DNA from 3 places in the Mesorhizobium sp. C089B genome. Region 1 is predicted to be linked to each of the others. Evidence: riboswitches for the same ligand, from Rfam matches in the RefSeq annotation. Region 1 holds a riboswitch; each other region holds the start of a gene.
The links. A riboswitch is a leader RNA that binds a small molecule or an ion and turns the genes downstream of it on or off. The one in region 1 is predicted to bind cobalamin.

Region 1 (5,523 bases):
AGCGAAAGCCCGCTTCCCGCTCGCCCGGCATCTGCACGATTCCTGACGGGGCCAAGGCGATCATGGCATCCTTGCGCGATATGGGCATGACCGAGCTTCTCGCACCTCCCCTGATATGGGGCACTATCAAAGCAATAATGTCCAGACTTGCAGGAGGTGGTCGAGGCGCGATCTCGTCGATGCGAAAGGCATGCTTGCCTTGCCAGTTCAGCGGTTGGTACGACTTTAGCCGACCCTCCAGCTTCAGCCGCTTGAAGCCCTCCGGATCCTGCTTGAGCGTGGCAAACAGCGGATAGGCCGTCACGCCCTCGGTCCGGTCGATCAGCACATAGTCGTCGCCGACGCTATCGAGCCCATTGAGCAGGCCGGCGACGACTGTTCCCGATTTTCCGGCTCCCCCGGAGCCCGCCAGCAACACGCCCTTGCCATCGATGCCCAGCGTGCCGGCATGGGTAAGCCGCATGCCGCGCGCCGCATATTCCCAATGCAGGAAGGCGCGCAGCGGCGCCGCCTGTTCCCATGGCGGAAAGGCCTCGGCCGCCATCATCAGCTGCGCCCCGACATGGCGTTGCGGATCATGGAACTGCCAGAAATCGAGGTCATGATAGTAGCTGCCGCGCAATCCGGCCTCTTCCAGCCGGTTGGCAAAGGCATGATGGTTGTAATCGCCTCGGCCCCAGGTGGCCGGGGCGAGGACGCCATCGATGCCCGGGTGGGCGACGAAAATGCGGCAGCCGTCAGATGCAGACGGATTTTCCGGGGCCGGTATGAAGGCATGGCTCATGGCTTCCGCCAGCGTGCCATGGTCGAGGTGGACACTCAGCTCCAGTCCCGGCAACCGCACGCTGGCGGTAACGGGATAGAATGCGGCGGCGCTTTCCGCGGCCGCCAGCACATGGCGGGCATAATCCGGCAGGGTTTGCAGCGTGATCAAAGGCATGTGTTGGTTGTTCAGCGTCCAGAATTGCGCCGGGTCGCCTGATGCATGTCGCTCGGGGTGGCCCCGGTTTTGAGACGACGACATGCATAAAATAAAAGATCTAAACCGCGTCGCCTGAGTCCGTTCAAACGCGACGCGCTTTAGGGAAACGATTATGCCTGTTTCACCGCCGGCCAGCCGAGAGGTTCCTCGACCTCATGGATCGGGTCGACAATGATGAGATCGGCAAGGTCGTCATGGACATCGACCTTGAGCGGCTCATTGCTGGCAGCAAGCGCAGACGACAGCTCGCCCGAAAGCGGTTGTGCCGGTGTTTCGGCTGGCGCAAGCAACCCGAAATCGAGCAGTCGGGCAACGAAGCTTTCGAGGTCGGCCAGGCTTATTTTTGCGGCGCCCGCGGCAGCTCCGACCAGCGCTTCAGTGGCGACGCCGGACGACAAAGCCTGCCAGACCCGGCTGCCGGAATCGGAAAAGCCGAAATACTTGCCGTTCGAAAGATCGAGAACGACGGCTTCGCCATCGAATGATTCGAAAACGATGTCCTTGCTTGCGACCGCGTAGACCCGCTGTTGCATCGCTGTGTCCCCCGTCCCATGCGCCCTGAAGGGATGCGCCGGCTTCACGGTCTGCCAAGCCCTTCCTAAGTGCGTCTAAATCACTTGTCCGTTGGTTGGCAAGACAAAGACCCGCGAATACAACGCCTGCGTCGGCGACCGTTGCGGCGAAGTCGACCGGCTCAAGCCTCGATTTCGAGCGCCGACAATGGTTTCGAGCAGCAGGCAAGGATAAAACCGTCATCGATCTCGTGGTCGAGGATGCCGCCATTGTGGCTCATCTCGACTTCGCCGGAGACCTTCTTCACCTTGCAGGTGCCGCACAGGCCGAACTCGCAGGCGGCGGGAATCCGCACGCCCGAGCTGCGCGCGGTCTGCAGCACGGTCTGGCCGGCGACGCAGCCGGCGTCGACCTCCGAAAGCGAGAAGCGGATCGGCGTCACGGCTTCGACAGGTGCAGCGATGCCGTCCTCGACCGGGGAGGCAAACGGCGCCGGAATTTCCTCCACCACAGGCGCGGCAAAGCTCTCCTGATGGTATTTCGTCATGTCGAAGCCGGCGGCATCCAGCATGCCGCGCACGGCGCGCATGAACGGATCGGGGCCGCAGCAGAAGATTTCGCGCTCGCGGAAGTCCGGAGCCAGCAAGGGCAGCCGGATCGCATCGATGCGGCCCATATGGCCGTACCAGCCTTCGCGGCTGGAACGTTCCTCGATCATGAAGCCGAGCGACAGGCCGGGCATATGGCCGCCGAGCAGTTCGAGTTCCTTGCGGAAGATGATCTCTTCGGCACGCCGCGCGCAGTTGACGAAACCGACATCGGTCCATGGCGCGCAGTCGTTCAGCCAGCGCAGCATCGACATCATCGGCGTCACGCCGGAGCCGGCGGAAATGAACAGGTATTTGGCCGCCGGGTGGCTGTGCAACGAGAAGTCGCCGGCCGGTCCGTAGGCCTTGACATGCGAACCGGGCACCAGATGGTCGAACATCCAGCGCGTGCCGATGCTGCCGGCCTGCGCCTTGATCGTCACCGCGATCGAAAACGGCCGCGATGGCGACGACGACAGCGTGTAGGTGCGCATCAGCGGCCCGTCCGGTGTCGGCAGTTCCAGCGTCAGGAACTGGCCCGGCTTGTAGCGGAACCAGGTCTGGTTGTCGGAGCGGAAGGTGAAGGTCTTGACGTCGGGCGCCTCGTCGCTGACGCCGATCACTTCCAGCACCTGCAGCCTATCGTTCCACGGCGCCATCTGGTCAAGATGGCGATAGAGCCCAAGATCCGTCATCGCATTCATCCTCTGGTCCCTCTTCGCCTGCTCCAGCTCACGCGACGCTGCGTAGCGCCGGCCGGCCGCCTTCGGCAAGGCGCGGGCCGATGAAGGCCGCGTACCATTCGACGAACTGGATCACGCCGCCCTCGTGCAGCTCCGAATAGGGGCCGGGCTCATAGGCCGGAGACAGGATGCCGAAGGCGTTTTCCTCGACGATGCGGCGGTCCTGGTCGTTGGTCTCGGTCCAGACATGGGTGAGCTCCTCAAGGTTGTAGTCGACCCCCTCGACCGCATCCTTGTGCACCAGCCACTTGGTCGTCACCGCGGTTTCGGTGGCGCTGATCGGCAGCACCCGGAAGGTGACCGCATGGTCGATCAGTATGTGGTTCCAGGTCGTCGGATAGTGGTAGTGCATCAAGGTGCCGATGCGGTCGGCGGCAACAGTGTCGGACAGGTTCTTCGTCACCGCGCGCTTTCCCGACATCGTGTAGCTGACGGCATCGCGCAGCAGCGGCGCGCGGGTGGCGCGGTATTGCCCGGCCGGATCGATGCGGAACTTGCTCGGCAGGCCCGCCGCCTCGCATTTCGCCCAGTGCGCCAGCATCTCCGGATCGCTGTCGGCGCCCTGCACGCCGGTCACCGTCGGCGCTTCGGGGAATGTCTTGCACAGCTCTGGATGATTGCCGGCGCAGTGATAGCATTCGCGGTTGTTTTCCCAGACCAGCTTCCAGTTGCCCTTCTCGATGATGGTGCTCTCGAAGGCGACCTTGGCTTCATTCAGCCGGTGCGGCTTGAGGTAGGGCTCTATCATGGCGCGCATCGGCGCAAAGTCGGCAGGTTCTTTCGCCAGGCAGATGAAGATGTAGCCGCCGACGCTCTCGCAGGCGACGGGCTTCAGGCCGAACTGGCTCTTGTCGAAACCGTCGGCCATCTGGCGGGCAAACAGCAGCCGGCCGTCAAGCTCGTAGGTCCACTGGTGATAGGGGCAGACAAGCTTTGCCGCCATGCCCTTCTCAGTGTTGCAGACACGGCTGCCGCGATGGCGGCAGGAATTGTGAAAGGCGTTGATGTTGCCCTTCTGGTCGCGGACCAGCACCACCGGATAATCGCCGATCTGCACGGTGATATAGCTGCCGGGCTTCGGCAGTTCGCAATCATGGCCGATGAACAGCCAGTCGCGATACCAGATAAGCTCCATGTCGAGCTTGAAATAGTCCGGGTCGGTGTAGAAGGGCTGTTCCAGCGAAAAGCCTTGCTTGCGGCCGTTCAGGAGCCTCAGCATGTCGTTGCGCGTATCCATAGTTCTGTCCTCGTGGTTTAAGGACTGAACTTGGTGGTGATGGAGGAAGGATCGGACGCAGGCCGGCGCGGCGCCGGACATGCACTATCCACCTCTTGACCGCCCACCGCGATCAGTCGAGTCTATGCATCTCGGGCTGGTTTCCGGGCTCTGGAGTTGTCCTTGCGGACCATCGCGACACCTTCCCAGGCTCTTGCCCAGTGGTCTCCCGTTGCGACTTCAACTCCACCACCGTTGCGGGGGCAGCGCCGGATTCTGACCGGCTTCCCAATTCTCCGCTGCGTCGTCACGAAGCGGCACCTGAGATGCGATCATCTAATCACGGCAGCGATCGCGACGTCGGCATGAAAGCGACATCATATCCATGCGGCGCGACACGCGCGGCATACGCCCCGCCGACCACCGAAGGGCTGAGATCCTGTCTTGCGGCGCTATCATCGCCGTTTCGAATCGCTGCGGATCCAGTTCCGATCGGGGGCAAAAAGGGCTCAACGGTATCGAAAAGTTACTATTAGCAATCTCTAATCGAACCGAACGGTTCGTTTCTGTTGACAATGCGTGCAGGACGGTGTGAACGACGGCCCGGAAACCGACACCGGAGCGAACCACTCGGTTCGACATAAGCAACTGAAAACAATGCGATAAATGACCATAGAGGAACTTCCTGGCACAATTTCAAGGTGCAGGACCGTGGTCCACACGGAACAACTTCGTGATTGGAAACCAGCCTATGGCTTTCCCACATCGGGGCTGTCCGAACGACGCGAATTCCTCCCAAGACACGCCGCTAGACGGACAGACAAACTGGAGTACTAAAAATGAAAAAGATCATCCTCACTGCCGCAGCCGTTTTGGCGATCACCGGCAGCGCCTTCGCCGGTAGCGACAATTACGGTTCCAATGGTGCGAACCAGCCAGCCGTCTCGGTCGACAGCTCGTATACGGCTTCCATTCAGAAGCCGGCGCACGCTGACAAGCAGCCTGTCGTTCAGGGCGCCGACCGCGACCTCTACGGCAATCGCTGATCCCGACCAAAGAAGGGCGGCTAACCCGTCGCTCTCGGGATCCCAAAAAATTCAGGAGTATTTGAAATGAAAAAGATCATCCTTGCTGCCGCCGCCGTTTTGGCCATCTCCGGCAGCGCTTTCGCCGGCAGCGACAACTACGGTTCGAACGGCGCCAACCAGCCTGCGATTACGTCGACCGATAGTGGCCATACGGCTTCGGTTGAGAAGTCGGCTCCAGCCGAGCAGGCGCCTGCCCACGGTGCCGACCGTAACCTTTTCGGCCGCTAAAAGCCGGTTTCCAGCACGTGGCGGGCTTATCCGCTGCAGCTGGCAGCATCAGAAAAATTCAGGAGACTAAAATGAAGAAGATCGTTCTCGCCACCGCAGCCGTTCTGGCTGTTTCGAGCGCTGCCTTTGCCGGCAGCGACAATTATGGCTCCAATGGCGCCAACCA
Region 2 (5,523 bases), 2.8 Mb from region 1:
AATGCGGAAGCGCGACAGTTTAACCGCTGAACCGTTTTAGGTGCCTTTGCTGCAACGCGGCGAGGGTTAGCGCACGGCTTTCAGCGAAGCAAGTCAAACCTTGTTCAAAAGACAGTGCTGGACGGCAGGCCGGGAAAAACTGGTCCGATCTCCTCCTGTTTGATTTCCTTCATCTTTCACTCCACTTTTGTCTCCTGACACATCTCCCGCCATTTGCCTGCTAGCATGACCGGAATCGCCGGCTAAAGTCGGGAAAATGGTTCGAGGCAAGACACTTTGACGAAGGACAAAATCTCACTCCCCGCGGCCAGGCGCATCGCGCTCGCCGCGCAAGGATTTCTCGATCCCCGCCCGGTCGGCACGCCCGATCGCCGCCACCTCGCCCGCGTGCTGTCGCGCACCGGCTTGCTGCAGATCGATTCCGTCAGCGCGGTGGTGCGCGCCCACTATATGCCGCTCTATTCGCGGCTTGGCCCCTACCCGCTGGCTTTGCTCGACAATGCGGCCATCACCCGCAAACGCACGGTGTTCGAATACTGGGCGCATGAGGCCTCGTTCCTGCCGGTCGAGACCTACCCGCTGATGCGCTGGCGCATGCAGCGGGCCGAGCAAGGCGACGAAATGTATCTCGGCCTCGCCAAATGGGGCCGCGAGCACGCCGCCTATATCGAAGAGATCTACCGCGCGGTCGCCGAGCGCGGCCCGATTGCCGCTTCGGCACTGGAAGGCCAGAAAGGTTCGGGCGGCTGGTGGGGCTGGAGCCACGCCAAGCACGCCTTCGAATGGCTCTTCTGGGCCGGACGCATCACCACGGCGCACCGCCGTGGCTTCGAACGCTTCTATGACCTGCCCGAGCGCGTGCTGCCGCAGGCGATCCTCGATCTGCCGGTGCCGGCCGCCGAGGACGCGCACCGCGAATTGCTGCGCATTTCTGCCCGCGCCCACGGCATCGCGACGTCGGGTGACCTGCGCGATTATTTCCGCTTGTCGCCGGCCGACATGAAGGGCCGGTTGGAGGAACTGGTCGAGATGGGCGAGTTGCTGCCGGTAAACGTCGAAGGTTGGGACAAGCCGGCTTACCTCTATAGGGACGCCCGCCTGCCGCGAAAGATCGAGGCCCGCGCCTTGCTGGCCCCCTTCGATCCGGTGGTCTTCGAGCGCGCGCGCACCGAGCGTCTCTTCGATTTCCGCTACCGCATCGAGATCTACACCCCGGCCGACAAGCGGCAATATGGCTATTACGTGCTGCCTTTCTTGCTCGGCGACAAGATCGTCGCCCGCGTCGACCTCAAGGCCGACCGGCCTGCGAGTGTCTTACGCGTCCACGCCGCCTATGCCGAAGCAGGCGCACCGCCTGAGACCACCGCACAGCTTTTCGAGGAACTAAAGGAGATGCAGGGCTGGCTTGGCCTTGAGCGCATCGAAGTGACGCCGGCCGGCAATCTGGGGCCGGCATTGGCTAGCGAGAGAGATGGCCAACCCTTGCAGCGTCTGTCATAGACGCCTCAATAAGCCTCGTAGGTTGTGCAATGGCATCGGACAAAGTGCTCGACATGATCCATGGCGCCCTCATTGCGCATGGAATAGATGCAGTCCGCAGAGATAGGGACGTCATGCTCCAATCGAAGCAGCTTCGGTTTGAGGCTGAGGTGTTCGAGACGAGTTCTGACCGGCTGGTCCTGGAAATCTACATTTTTTCTCCGCTGCTTGATGTTCAGCCGGTCATTGAATCCTTTGCTGGCTTCGGCGACACGCGCGAACAGGAACTGAACCAGGCGTTTGAAAAGTTTCTCCGTGGTGTTTTCCATGTGGCCATTGAGGGACTGGCCGATCACGTCTGCGAGAACATGCAGGCCGAAATAGAGCTTTGGCAGCGAAGCAGCGCCAGTTGGAAGATCTGGCGAAAAGATGCCCGCTGGAAAATCTATAGCGGCCCGGTCATTTCCCAGGCCACAACCGAGCTATGCTCGCTGACACCAGGCTATCCAGCATTCTATGCCAAGCTGGAAAAGCTGTTCACAGCTTCGGTACCCCCCGGAAGCCATTTTGTCCGGACCTTTCTGGCAGGCTTGAAGGGCACGCTGATTAGTGCCGAAGTCCTTCTGGACAACGCGGTTTGGCATGAGGGACAGAATCTGGCTGTCGGTCATGACTGGGACTATAGCGATGGCTATCAAGCTATCCGACAGGTCATCCTGGCACTGCCGGAAGCCGGGACATGACAGCCCTGCCGACATCGCCATGTCGTAGCCGTGCGTTGACACCGCTGCCTGCAAAAGCCTAAATCCGCTCCAGACGGTCCCCTGCCCGCAACGGCAAGGGCCAAGAGGGAATGCGGTGCGGGACGAAAAAATCCCAAATCCGCGGCTGTCCCCGCAACTGTAAGCGAAGAGCCAAGGCCGAAAGCCACTGGGTAACACCGGGAAGGCGGCTAACCAAGGCAATGACTCGCGAGCCAGGAGACCTGCCGTCTGAGACAAAGTATCCGATCGCCTGGCGGGTTTCCGGGCAAGGAGCACGGTTTTTGGACCAGAACAGCAGTTTTTCGGCTGGCACAACGGACATTGCGTCCGGCGACAACGACGCCCTGACCGGCGTGACCGTCATCGTCTGCGCCTCCTGCCGCGATGAGACCGGTTCCGACGCCCATCCGCGCGCCGGCGAATTGCTGGCTGAGGACACACGCCGCGCCGCTGCCGGCGATATCCGGGTCCGCACCGCCGAATGTCTCGGCAATTGCAAGCGCCGCCTCAGCGCCGCGATCCTGCGCGATGGCTGCTGGAGCTATGTCTTCGGCGATCTGACCGCAACCAGCGGCGCCGACCTCGTTACCGGCGCAAAGCTCTTCGCGACTTCGGCCGACGGCCTCATCCCGTGGCGCGGCCGGCCCGATAGCCTCAAGCGCGGCCTCGTTGCCCGCATCCCACCCCTCGACATGCTGAAGGACTGACGATGAACGCTTCAAACCCGGCCGCCAACCTCTCCCGTGTTCCCTGCACTGTCGTTACAGGCTTCCTCGGCGCCGGCAAGACGACGCTGGTCCGCCATCTCCTGGAAAATGCCGGCGGCAAGCGCATCGCCATCATCGTCAACGAGTTCGGCGACATCGGCATCGACGGGGAAATCCTGAAAGGCTGCGGCATCGACACCTGCCCCGAGGAAAACATCGTCGAACTGGCCAATGGCTGCATCTGCTGTACAGTCGCCGACGATTTCGTGCCCGCCCTCGACAAGATCCTCGCGCTGACACCGAAGGTTGACCACATCCTGATCGAGACCTCGGGCCTGGCTCTGCCCAAGCCGCTGGTCCAGGCGTTCCAGTGGCCGAGCGTGAAGAGCCGGGTAACCGTCGACGGTGTCATCGCCGTGGTAGACGGCCCGGCGCTGGCCGAAGGCCGCGTCGCCAACGACATGGACGCTTTGCAGGCACAGCGCGCTCAGGACGAGACGCTCGACCATGACGATCCTGTCGAAGAAGTGTTCGAGGACCAGATCGCCTGCGCCGATTTGATCATCCTGTCGAAGAGCGATCTGATGGACGCCCCCGGTTCGGCCCGCGCCAACGCCATCATCAATGAACATTCCGCCCGCGCGGTAAAAATCGTGCCGACTGCGCATGGCAAGGTCGACCCGTCGGTGCTGCTTGGCCTCGGTCTCGCCGTCGAAGACGACATCGAGAACCGCAAGTCGCATCACGACGGCGCTTTCGATCATGAGCATGACGATTTCGACACCTTCATCGTCGACATCCCCTCGATCGCCAATCCCGACGACCTGGCCAAGCGCGTCGCCACCGCCGCCGAACAGGAAAACGTGTTGCGTGTAAAAGGCTTCGTCGATGTCGGCGGCAAGCCGATGCGGCTTTTGCTGCAGGCCGTCGGCCCGCGCGTCAATCATTACTATGACCGCGCCTGGGCGGCTGAGGACGACCGCCGCTCGCGTCTTGTCGTCATTGGCCTGAAAGGACTGAACCGCCCGGCGATCGAGCGTATACTCGCCGGCTGATCCAAACCACGAGCCGAAATGCATATACTCACCACCACATCCGCCTCGCTCGACGATCTCGCCGAGCCCGTCGATCTCGGGCAGACGCCGGCGGATATCGTGGCGCTGTCCTTCACCGACAGCGACCTCGCCGGCCTCGCGGCGGCGTGGAAGGCCGATGCCGCCCGCCTGCCGTCGATGCGGCTGGCGGCGCTGCGCGACCTGCGCCATCCCATGTCCGTGGACCTCTGGATCGACAGCGTCGCCCGCCACGCCAAGGTGATTTTGGTGCGCATCCTCGGCGGCTACGACTGGTGGCGCTATGGCTGCGACCAGCTTGCCGCGACTGCCCGTGCGAACGGCATCAAGCTGGCGCTGCTGCCGGGCGAGAGCCACGACGAGGATCTCAGGCTGATCGAAGCCTCGACGCTGCCGCGCGAGGATCTGGACGTCCTGCTTGGTTATTTCCGCGAGGGCGGACCGGAGAATATGGCAGCACTGATGCAGCGGCTGGCGGGGTTGGCTGGGCAGGATGCGGCGGCGGCTGAGCCGGTCAGCGTGCCGAAAGCTGGTTACTACGAGCCTGGCCGCGGCGTCGTAGGCAAGTTGGATTTTGCCGATGTCGGCGTTCCTTCACACCCCCCTCTGTCCTGCCGGACATCTCCCCCGCAAGGGGGGAGATCAGCCGGCGCGGACCTCGGCACTTTTTCTGCCCAGCCGATAATAGATTCCTCTGCAACATCCCCGATTGGCGAAAGCGTCGATGAGAGCACAATCTCCCCCCTTGCGGGGGAGATGTCCGGCAGGACAGAGGGGGGTGGGCGGGAACTCGGCGCAGACAACATCAACTCTCCCATCTTCCCCATCCTCTTCTACCGCTCGATGCTGCTGGCCGCCGATGTCGCGCCAATCGATGCCCTCTTTGATGCACTCCGCCAGCGCGGCATGAGACCGGTCCCGATCTTCGTCTCCAGCCTCAAAGACCCGACCTCCCTGGCCTTCGTCGGAACCGCGCTGGCCACGCTCAAGCCCACCGCCATCATCACCGCAACCGCCTTCGCTTCCGGCGCCGAACCCGGCGTCGAAACGCTCTTCGACCGCGCCGGCGTGCCTGTCTTCCAGGTCATCGTCGCCACCACCCGCCGCGACGTCTGGGACAACAACCAGCGCGGCCTGGCGCCCGCCGACCTCGCCATGCATGTCGTGCTGCCCGAACTCGACGGCCGCATCCTCGCCGGCGCGATTTCCTTCAAGGGCGAGAGCGAGACCGACCCGGCGCTCGGCCACCGCGCCTTCGCCAACCGCCCGGAACCGGATCGCGTGGCGCAAGTGGCGGACAGGCTAGCGGCGTTCACACGGTTGCAGCAGACGCCCCGCGCGACGCGTAAGTTGGCGATCCTCATTCCGGACTATCCGAGCGCGCCCGGCCGCACTGGCTATGCAGTGGGCCTGGATGTGCCGTCCAGCGTGCTGGCCATGCTGCATGACCTGAAGGAGCAGGGCTATCGCGTTGACGGGATTCCAGAAACGCCGCGTGCG
Region 3 (5,523 bases), 2.8 Mb from region 1:
CGACGATGCGCTTCGGTTGATCTCGCTTCAGTTGATCTCCAGGGGGTGCGGTATGGATGCTCATGGTCTCGCGATCTGATTCAGCCCCAAAGACGACTATCACGGTTGCACCGGACAAAAGAAGGCCGCCCTCTACGCTCCGGGTCGCGCCGTGCGGCTGCATCGGGCGGCGCTTTAGGCCAGAGCCGGAAAGCCTTTGGCCGAATTCGCTTTTTGCCGGGAAGGGGTCGGTTTCCTGTTACCGGCGGAGGAAGCGCCAGCGCAGATTTGACGCCGCGAGTCTGATTTGGGGATCAAATGTCCACCCATGTGCGCCATCCGATCTGGCTTCCGGCCCTGCGTCCGGCGGATGCCCGCACCTTTGCCTCGCTCTATGCGGTCGAATCCTTCGCCCGCGCCACGGTATCGAGCGTCATCCCGATCCAGGCTTATGAGATTCTGCACAACGAGCAGATCGTCTCGATCCTCTACACCATCGTGGCGCTGCTCGGCCTGTCGATGACCTTGTTCATGCCGATGTTGATCCGCAGGTTTGCCCGGCGCTGGGTCTATACCGCCGGCGCCTGCCTGCTGGCGATAGGCTCTCTGTTCTTCGTCACCCACACGCTTGCCGGGCAACTGACAGGCATGCTGTGCCGCGTCATGGGGGCGAGCGCCCTGTCGATCACGCTCAACCTCTACATCATGGACCACATCCGCAAGACCGATTTCATGCAGGCCGAATCGCTGCGCATGGCGTGGTCGATGCTGGCCTGGACCGGCGGGCCGACACTCGGCATCTTCCTCTACACACGCTACGGCATCTATGCCGCGCATGGCGCGGTCGCGGTGTTTGCGTTGGCCTTGCTGGCGCTGTTCTGGACCTACAGGCTGGGCGACAACCGGTCGATCCGGCCGGGCAAGACACGGCCGGCCAATCCGCTGGCCAATATCGGCCGCTTCGTAGCACAACCCAGGCTCAGGCTGGCCTGGCTGATCGCCTTCGGCCGCTCCTGCTTCTGGACGACGTTCTTCGTCTACGGGCCGCTGTTCATGGTGATTACCGGCGAGGGCAAGCTTGCCGGCGGCCTGCTGGTTTCGGCCGGCAATGCGCTGTTGTTCATGGCGATCTTCTGGGGCAAAGCGGGAAAACGCTTCGGCGGCCGGCGCACCATGACCTTCGCCTATTTCGCGATGTCGGCGACGCTGCTTGCGGCGGGCGCGGTCGGCACTACCGCGCCGCTGCTTACGGGCTTTTTCCTGCTCTGCGGCGCCTTCTTCACCATCGCGCTCGATGCACTGGGCTCGACCGCCTTCATGCGCTCGGTGCGGTCCTATGAGCGGGCGCAGATGGCCGCGGTCTACCGCACCTATCTCGACTTTTCCGAGCTGACGCCGCCGCTGGTCTATTCGGTGGTGCTGGCGTTTTTCGGCCTCGGCTCGGTGTTCGTGACGCTGGGCATTCTGGCCGCTGTTTGCGGCTTTATCACCTGGCGCTATCTGCCGAAGTCGCTTTAGTCGCCGATCAGGCGGTTGCCTCAAGCGCTGCATGCCGCTCGCGCACCCAGTTGTGGAAGCGGTGCAGATCGTACTCCTCCGGCATCAGCACGCCGGCCGCGTGACGCATGGAGCGCAGGCCTTTCTGGTTGATCTCGCAGATCGCGGCATCCTCCTCCAGCACCTGGGTGCCGAAGGCGACGACATTGTCGATGTCCGTCTCAGCCAGCGCCTCGGGCGCGAACAGCCATTCGGCGGTGAGTTCGGTCTGTTCGGGACCGAGCGGCATCAGTCGCACCGTCCTGACATAATCGACATGGCCGACGATGAACATCGAGGGCAGGCTGGTGGCATAGGTCTGTCCGGCCGCACGCTCGGCTGGCGTCAGGCCCGGGAAGACCGGGCCATGGGCATGTCCGTCGCGCGACCAGGTCTCGGCGCCGGCGCGCAGGCCACCCGAAAACTCCGGTGCGTCATTGTCGGCATGGCGGACCCAGTCGGGGTCGTCGTGCCGGCTCATCAGGCCGCGGCCGTATATCGGCACCAGCCGAGACAGGTCCTTGTGGACGCCTGGGCAATGCAGGCACTCGTTGAAGTTCTCCCAGAAAATTTTCCAGTTGCAGTTCATCACCTTGCGCAGGACATGGCCTGATACCAGCGTTTCCAGCGGCCAGTTGGCGAGGTCGCCGGATGCGGGATCGAAGGAGGTCTCGGCGGAGCCGGCCGTCGCCTGCTGAAGGTTCACAAAGACAAAGCCGCGCCACACCGACAGCGCCACCCGGTAGAGCGGATGATCTGCCTTGTCGAAACCATCTGGCAGCGATTTCGAGGGAACGCGCACGAGATCGCCGCGCAGCGAGTAGGACCAGGCATGGTAGGGGCAAGTGATGAGCCGCGCTTTCAGCCGGCCCTCGCTTTCCTGGCAAAGCTGCGAGCCGCGATGCCGGCAGGTGTTGTGGAAGGCGCGCAACTCGCCGGTGTCGTCGCGCAGCACGACGATTTCCTGCGTGCCGACGCGGAATGTCCTGAATGCCAAAGGCTGGGCAAGATCGGCCTCGCGGCAGACGAGCAGCCAGCTTTTGTACCAGATGGCCTCGAGATCGCGCTGGTAAGCCTCGCTATCCCAATAGGCCGATGACGGTAGCGTCGGTTCGGCCCGGCTCAGGCCGTTATAGGGGTCGCGCTCGCTCGGGTTGGGATGCATGGCTGGCTTCCTATGAAGCGTCAGCCGACACCCCGGCAAATCGTTTGTCAATCAGAGTGCCGCATTGCCGGTTGCAGGCGCGGCGCATAATCATGTCGTGGACATGGGACATTCGGAATTGGGGGGATTCGGACGTGGCCGCACGACAGATGTCGCTTACGCCGGAGCTGGTCGCGCGCTGCTGGCGCGAGATCAGGGACCCCGGGCCTGATCCGGACGCGATGCATCTCGATGAAGCCGACTATGACGCGCTTCTGGATGAATTGCAGGTCGAACTCCCGGATAGCGAACCGCTATGGCTGTTCGGCTATGGATCGCTGATCTGGAAACCGGAAATAGATTATGTCGAGGACCGCGTTGCGCTGGCGCGCGGCTGGCATCGGTCCTTTTGCATGAACATGACGCGCTGGCGCGGCACCAAGGTCAGCCCCGGCCTGATGATGGCGCTGGACCGTGGCGGACAATGCAAGGGCGTCGCCTTTCGGCTGACCGACAATAACCGGCGCGAGCAGTTGGGCCGGCTTTTCCGGCGCGAAGTCACGCTGAAGCCGACAAGCTACCGGCCGCGCATGCTGAAGCTTGCAAGCGAGGCCGGACCGCTCAGGGCATTGGCCTTCGTGATCAACCGCAACGGCCTGACCTATTCCGGCCCGCTCGACGAAGGCAAGATCGTCGAAAGGCTGGCCACGTCCTGCGGGCACTGGGGATCGGGCGCCGACTATCTCTACAACACGGTGAAAAACCTTGAAGAGCGCGGCATTCACGATCGCCATCTGTGGCGGCTGCAGCGGCTGGTTGCCGAGCGGATCACCGCGTTGAACCCGTAACGCCGCATGGCGCATTCGCGCTGTTGGCCGGCGGAATTTGGTTTGCCGGATGCGGCCGTTTCAGCCTATAGTCATGCATGTCGTCGGTTCCGTTAGGGACCAAGAGGGAATGCGGTGAGGGCTGACTTGTTGCCCAATGCCGTGGCTGCCCCCGCAACTGTGTGCGGTAGTCCTCTCCAAGCCACTGAGGATTTTTCCTCGGGAAGGTGGGGAAGGGCGCTGATCCGCGAGCCAGGAGACCTGCCGGCGACAGGGAACTGACTTCGATGCCCTCGGGTGGAGGGCGAAAGGACAAGATATGAATACCGCTTCCGTCTCCCTCGGCGCATCCGTCTCCTCGCAGTCGCGCTTCATGCAGCTCGTGCTTAGCGCGTTTCTGGGCATTTTCGTCGTCGGCGTTGTCGGTTTCTCGCATATCGATGCGGTCCACAATGCGGCGCACGACTATCGCCATTCGATGGCGTTTCCCTGCCACTGACGAGGATCTGACATCATGAACCTGTTTCGCAACGTCGTGTTCATCGCGGCGATCGCAGGGCTCGTGGCGGGTGTCGCTCTCGCCTGCATGCAGGCCTACGCCACCGTGCCGCTGATCCTCAAGGCGGAGGTCTACGAAAAGGCTGGTGGCGGCCATGAGCATCAGCATGCCGCGGCGCCCGCCGCCAACGCTGCGGACACCGATGCCATGAGCACCGCCGCGCCGGCGGAAAATGCGGTGAGCAGCGCAGCACCGGCTGAAGCAGCCGCGCCGGCGGAGGACGAAGGCTGGGCGCCGGCCGACGGCTTCGAGCGTTTCGCCTTCAGTGTCGTCGCCAATATCGTCACCGGCATCGGCTTCGCGCTGGTCCTGGTGGCGGTTTCCGAGTTCGCCGGCGGCATCGGCAGCTGGCGCCAGGGCGTGTTCTGGGGCTTGGCCGGCTTTGCCGTGTTCACGCTGGCGCCGGGCCTCGGCCTGCCGCCGGAACTGCCGGCAATGCCGGCGGCCGATCTCATGCAGCGCCAGATCTGGTGGTGGGCAACGGTGATGACAACGGCGATCGGTCTTGCCCTTATCACCTTCCGCACGTCGGCGCCCCTGACCGTGCTCGCCGTCGTCCTGATCGTCGCCCCGCATATTGTCGGCGCGCCGCAGCCTGACAGTTTCGTAACGCCGATCCCGGAGGGCCTGCATCATCAGTTCGTGGTGGCGGTGACGCTGACCAATCTGGTGTTCTGGCTGGTGCTCGGCGCAGTTGTCGGTGTAGTGCGCGCGCGCTTCGCCGGCACCGCGACCAGCCTGCGCGACAGCTTTGCCTGATCGCAGTTTGACCTTCATCATCGGCGGTGCGCGCTCCGGCAAGAGCGCGCATGCCGAAACTTTGGCGACGGCGTTGCTGCCGCCATGGGCTTATATCGCCACCGCGCTAGCCTATGACGGCGAAATGCGCGAGCGCATCGCGCAGCACCGCTCGCGCCGTGGCGAGGGGTGGGCGACCATCGACGCCCCGCTTGATCTTGCCGGTGCGCTCGAGGCATTGCCGGACAACCAGCCGGTGCTTGTCGACTGCCTGACGCTGTGGCTGACCAATCATATGCTGGCCGATCATGATCTGGAGGGGGAGTGCCGGCGGCTGGCCGATGTGCTTTCGCGGCCGCGCGGACCGTGGTTCGTGGTCTCCAACGAAGTCGGACAAGGCATCGTGCCCGACAATGCGCTGGCACGCCGGTTCCGCGATGCCGCCGGCCGGCTCAACCAGCAGATCGCGGTCGTAGCTGATATGGTGCTTCTGATGGTGGCGGGGCTGCCGCTCAAGGTGAAATGAGATGACCGATATCGACACAAAAGACGAAGAGCGCCATCGCGCCAAGATGGCCAAGCGCAAGGCGGTGCAGGACGCCGAGGTCGCGGAAAAGACGGTCGAGAAGGGGCTGCTGATCGTCAACACCGGACCCGGCAAGGGCAAGACCACGGCTGCCTTCGGGCTGGCGCTGCGCATGCTCGGCTATGGCAAGCGCGTCGGAATCGTCCAGTTCATC

Region 2: it holds a riboswitch for cobalamin, as region 1 does, so the genes downstream of both, NLY44_RS11465 (DUF1636 family protein) here and NLY44_RS24870 (aromatic ring-hydroxylating oxygenase subunit alpha) in region 1, are expected to answer to the same signal.
Region 3: it holds a riboswitch for cobalamin, as region 1 does, so the genes downstream of both, NLY44_RS11230 (CbtB domain-containing protein) here and NLY44_RS24870 (aromatic ring-hydroxylating oxygenase subunit alpha) in region 1, are expected to answer to the same signal.

Annotation. Positions count from the first base shown of each region.
Region 1 covers NZ_CP100469.1:5,027,334-5,032,856, reverse strand. The annotation lists gene NLY44_RS24885 (hypothetical protein) at 1-940, opposite strand, end outside; gene NLY44_RS24880 (PqqD family protein) at 1,093-1,515, opposite strand; gene NLY44_RS24875 (FAD-binding oxidoreductase) at 1,677-2,777, opposite strand; gene NLY44_RS24870 (aromatic ring-hydroxylating oxygenase subunit alpha) at 2,815-4,062, opposite strand; cobalamin riboswitch at 4,180-4,381, opposite strand; gene NLY44_RS24865 (DUF680 domain-containing protein) at 4,881-5,087, shown strand; gene NLY44_RS24860 (DUF680 domain-containing protein) at 5,154-5,357, shown strand; gene NLY44_RS24855 (DUF680 domain-containing protein) at 5,429-5,523, shown strand, end outside.
Region 2 covers NZ_CP100469.1:2,258,899-2,264,421, forward strand. The annotation lists gene NLY44_RS11455 (winged helix-turn-helix domain-containing protein) at 277-1,500, shown strand; gene NLY44_RS11460 (DUF6348 family protein) at 1,530-2,222, shown strand; cobalamin riboswitch at 2,280-2,486, shown strand; gene NLY44_RS11465 (DUF1636 family protein) at 2,525-2,950, shown strand; gene cobW (cobalamin biosynthesis protein CobW) at 2,953-4,005, shown strand; gene cobN (cobaltochelatase subunit CobN) at 4,024-5,523, shown strand, end outside.
Region 3 covers NZ_CP100469.1:2,213,301-2,218,823, reverse strand. The annotation lists gene NLY44_RS11250 (heparan-alpha-glucosaminide N-acetyltransferase) at 1-64, opposite strand, end outside; gene NLY44_RS11245 (MFS transporter) at 298-1,497, shown strand; gene NLY44_RS11240 (aromatic ring-hydroxylating oxygenase subunit alpha) at 1,505-2,680, opposite strand; gene NLY44_RS11235 (gamma-glutamylcyclotransferase) at 2,815-3,507, shown strand; cobalamin riboswitch at 3,575-3,769, shown strand; gene NLY44_RS11230 (CbtB domain-containing protein) at 3,806-3,985, shown strand; gene NLY44_RS11225 (CbtA family protein) at 4,001-4,804, shown strand; gene cobU (bifunctional adenosylcobinamide kinase/adenosylcobinamide-phosphate guanylyltransferase) at 4,797-5,309, shown strand; gene cobO (cob(I)yrinic acid a,c-diamide adenosyltransferase) at 5,311-5,523, shown strand, end outside.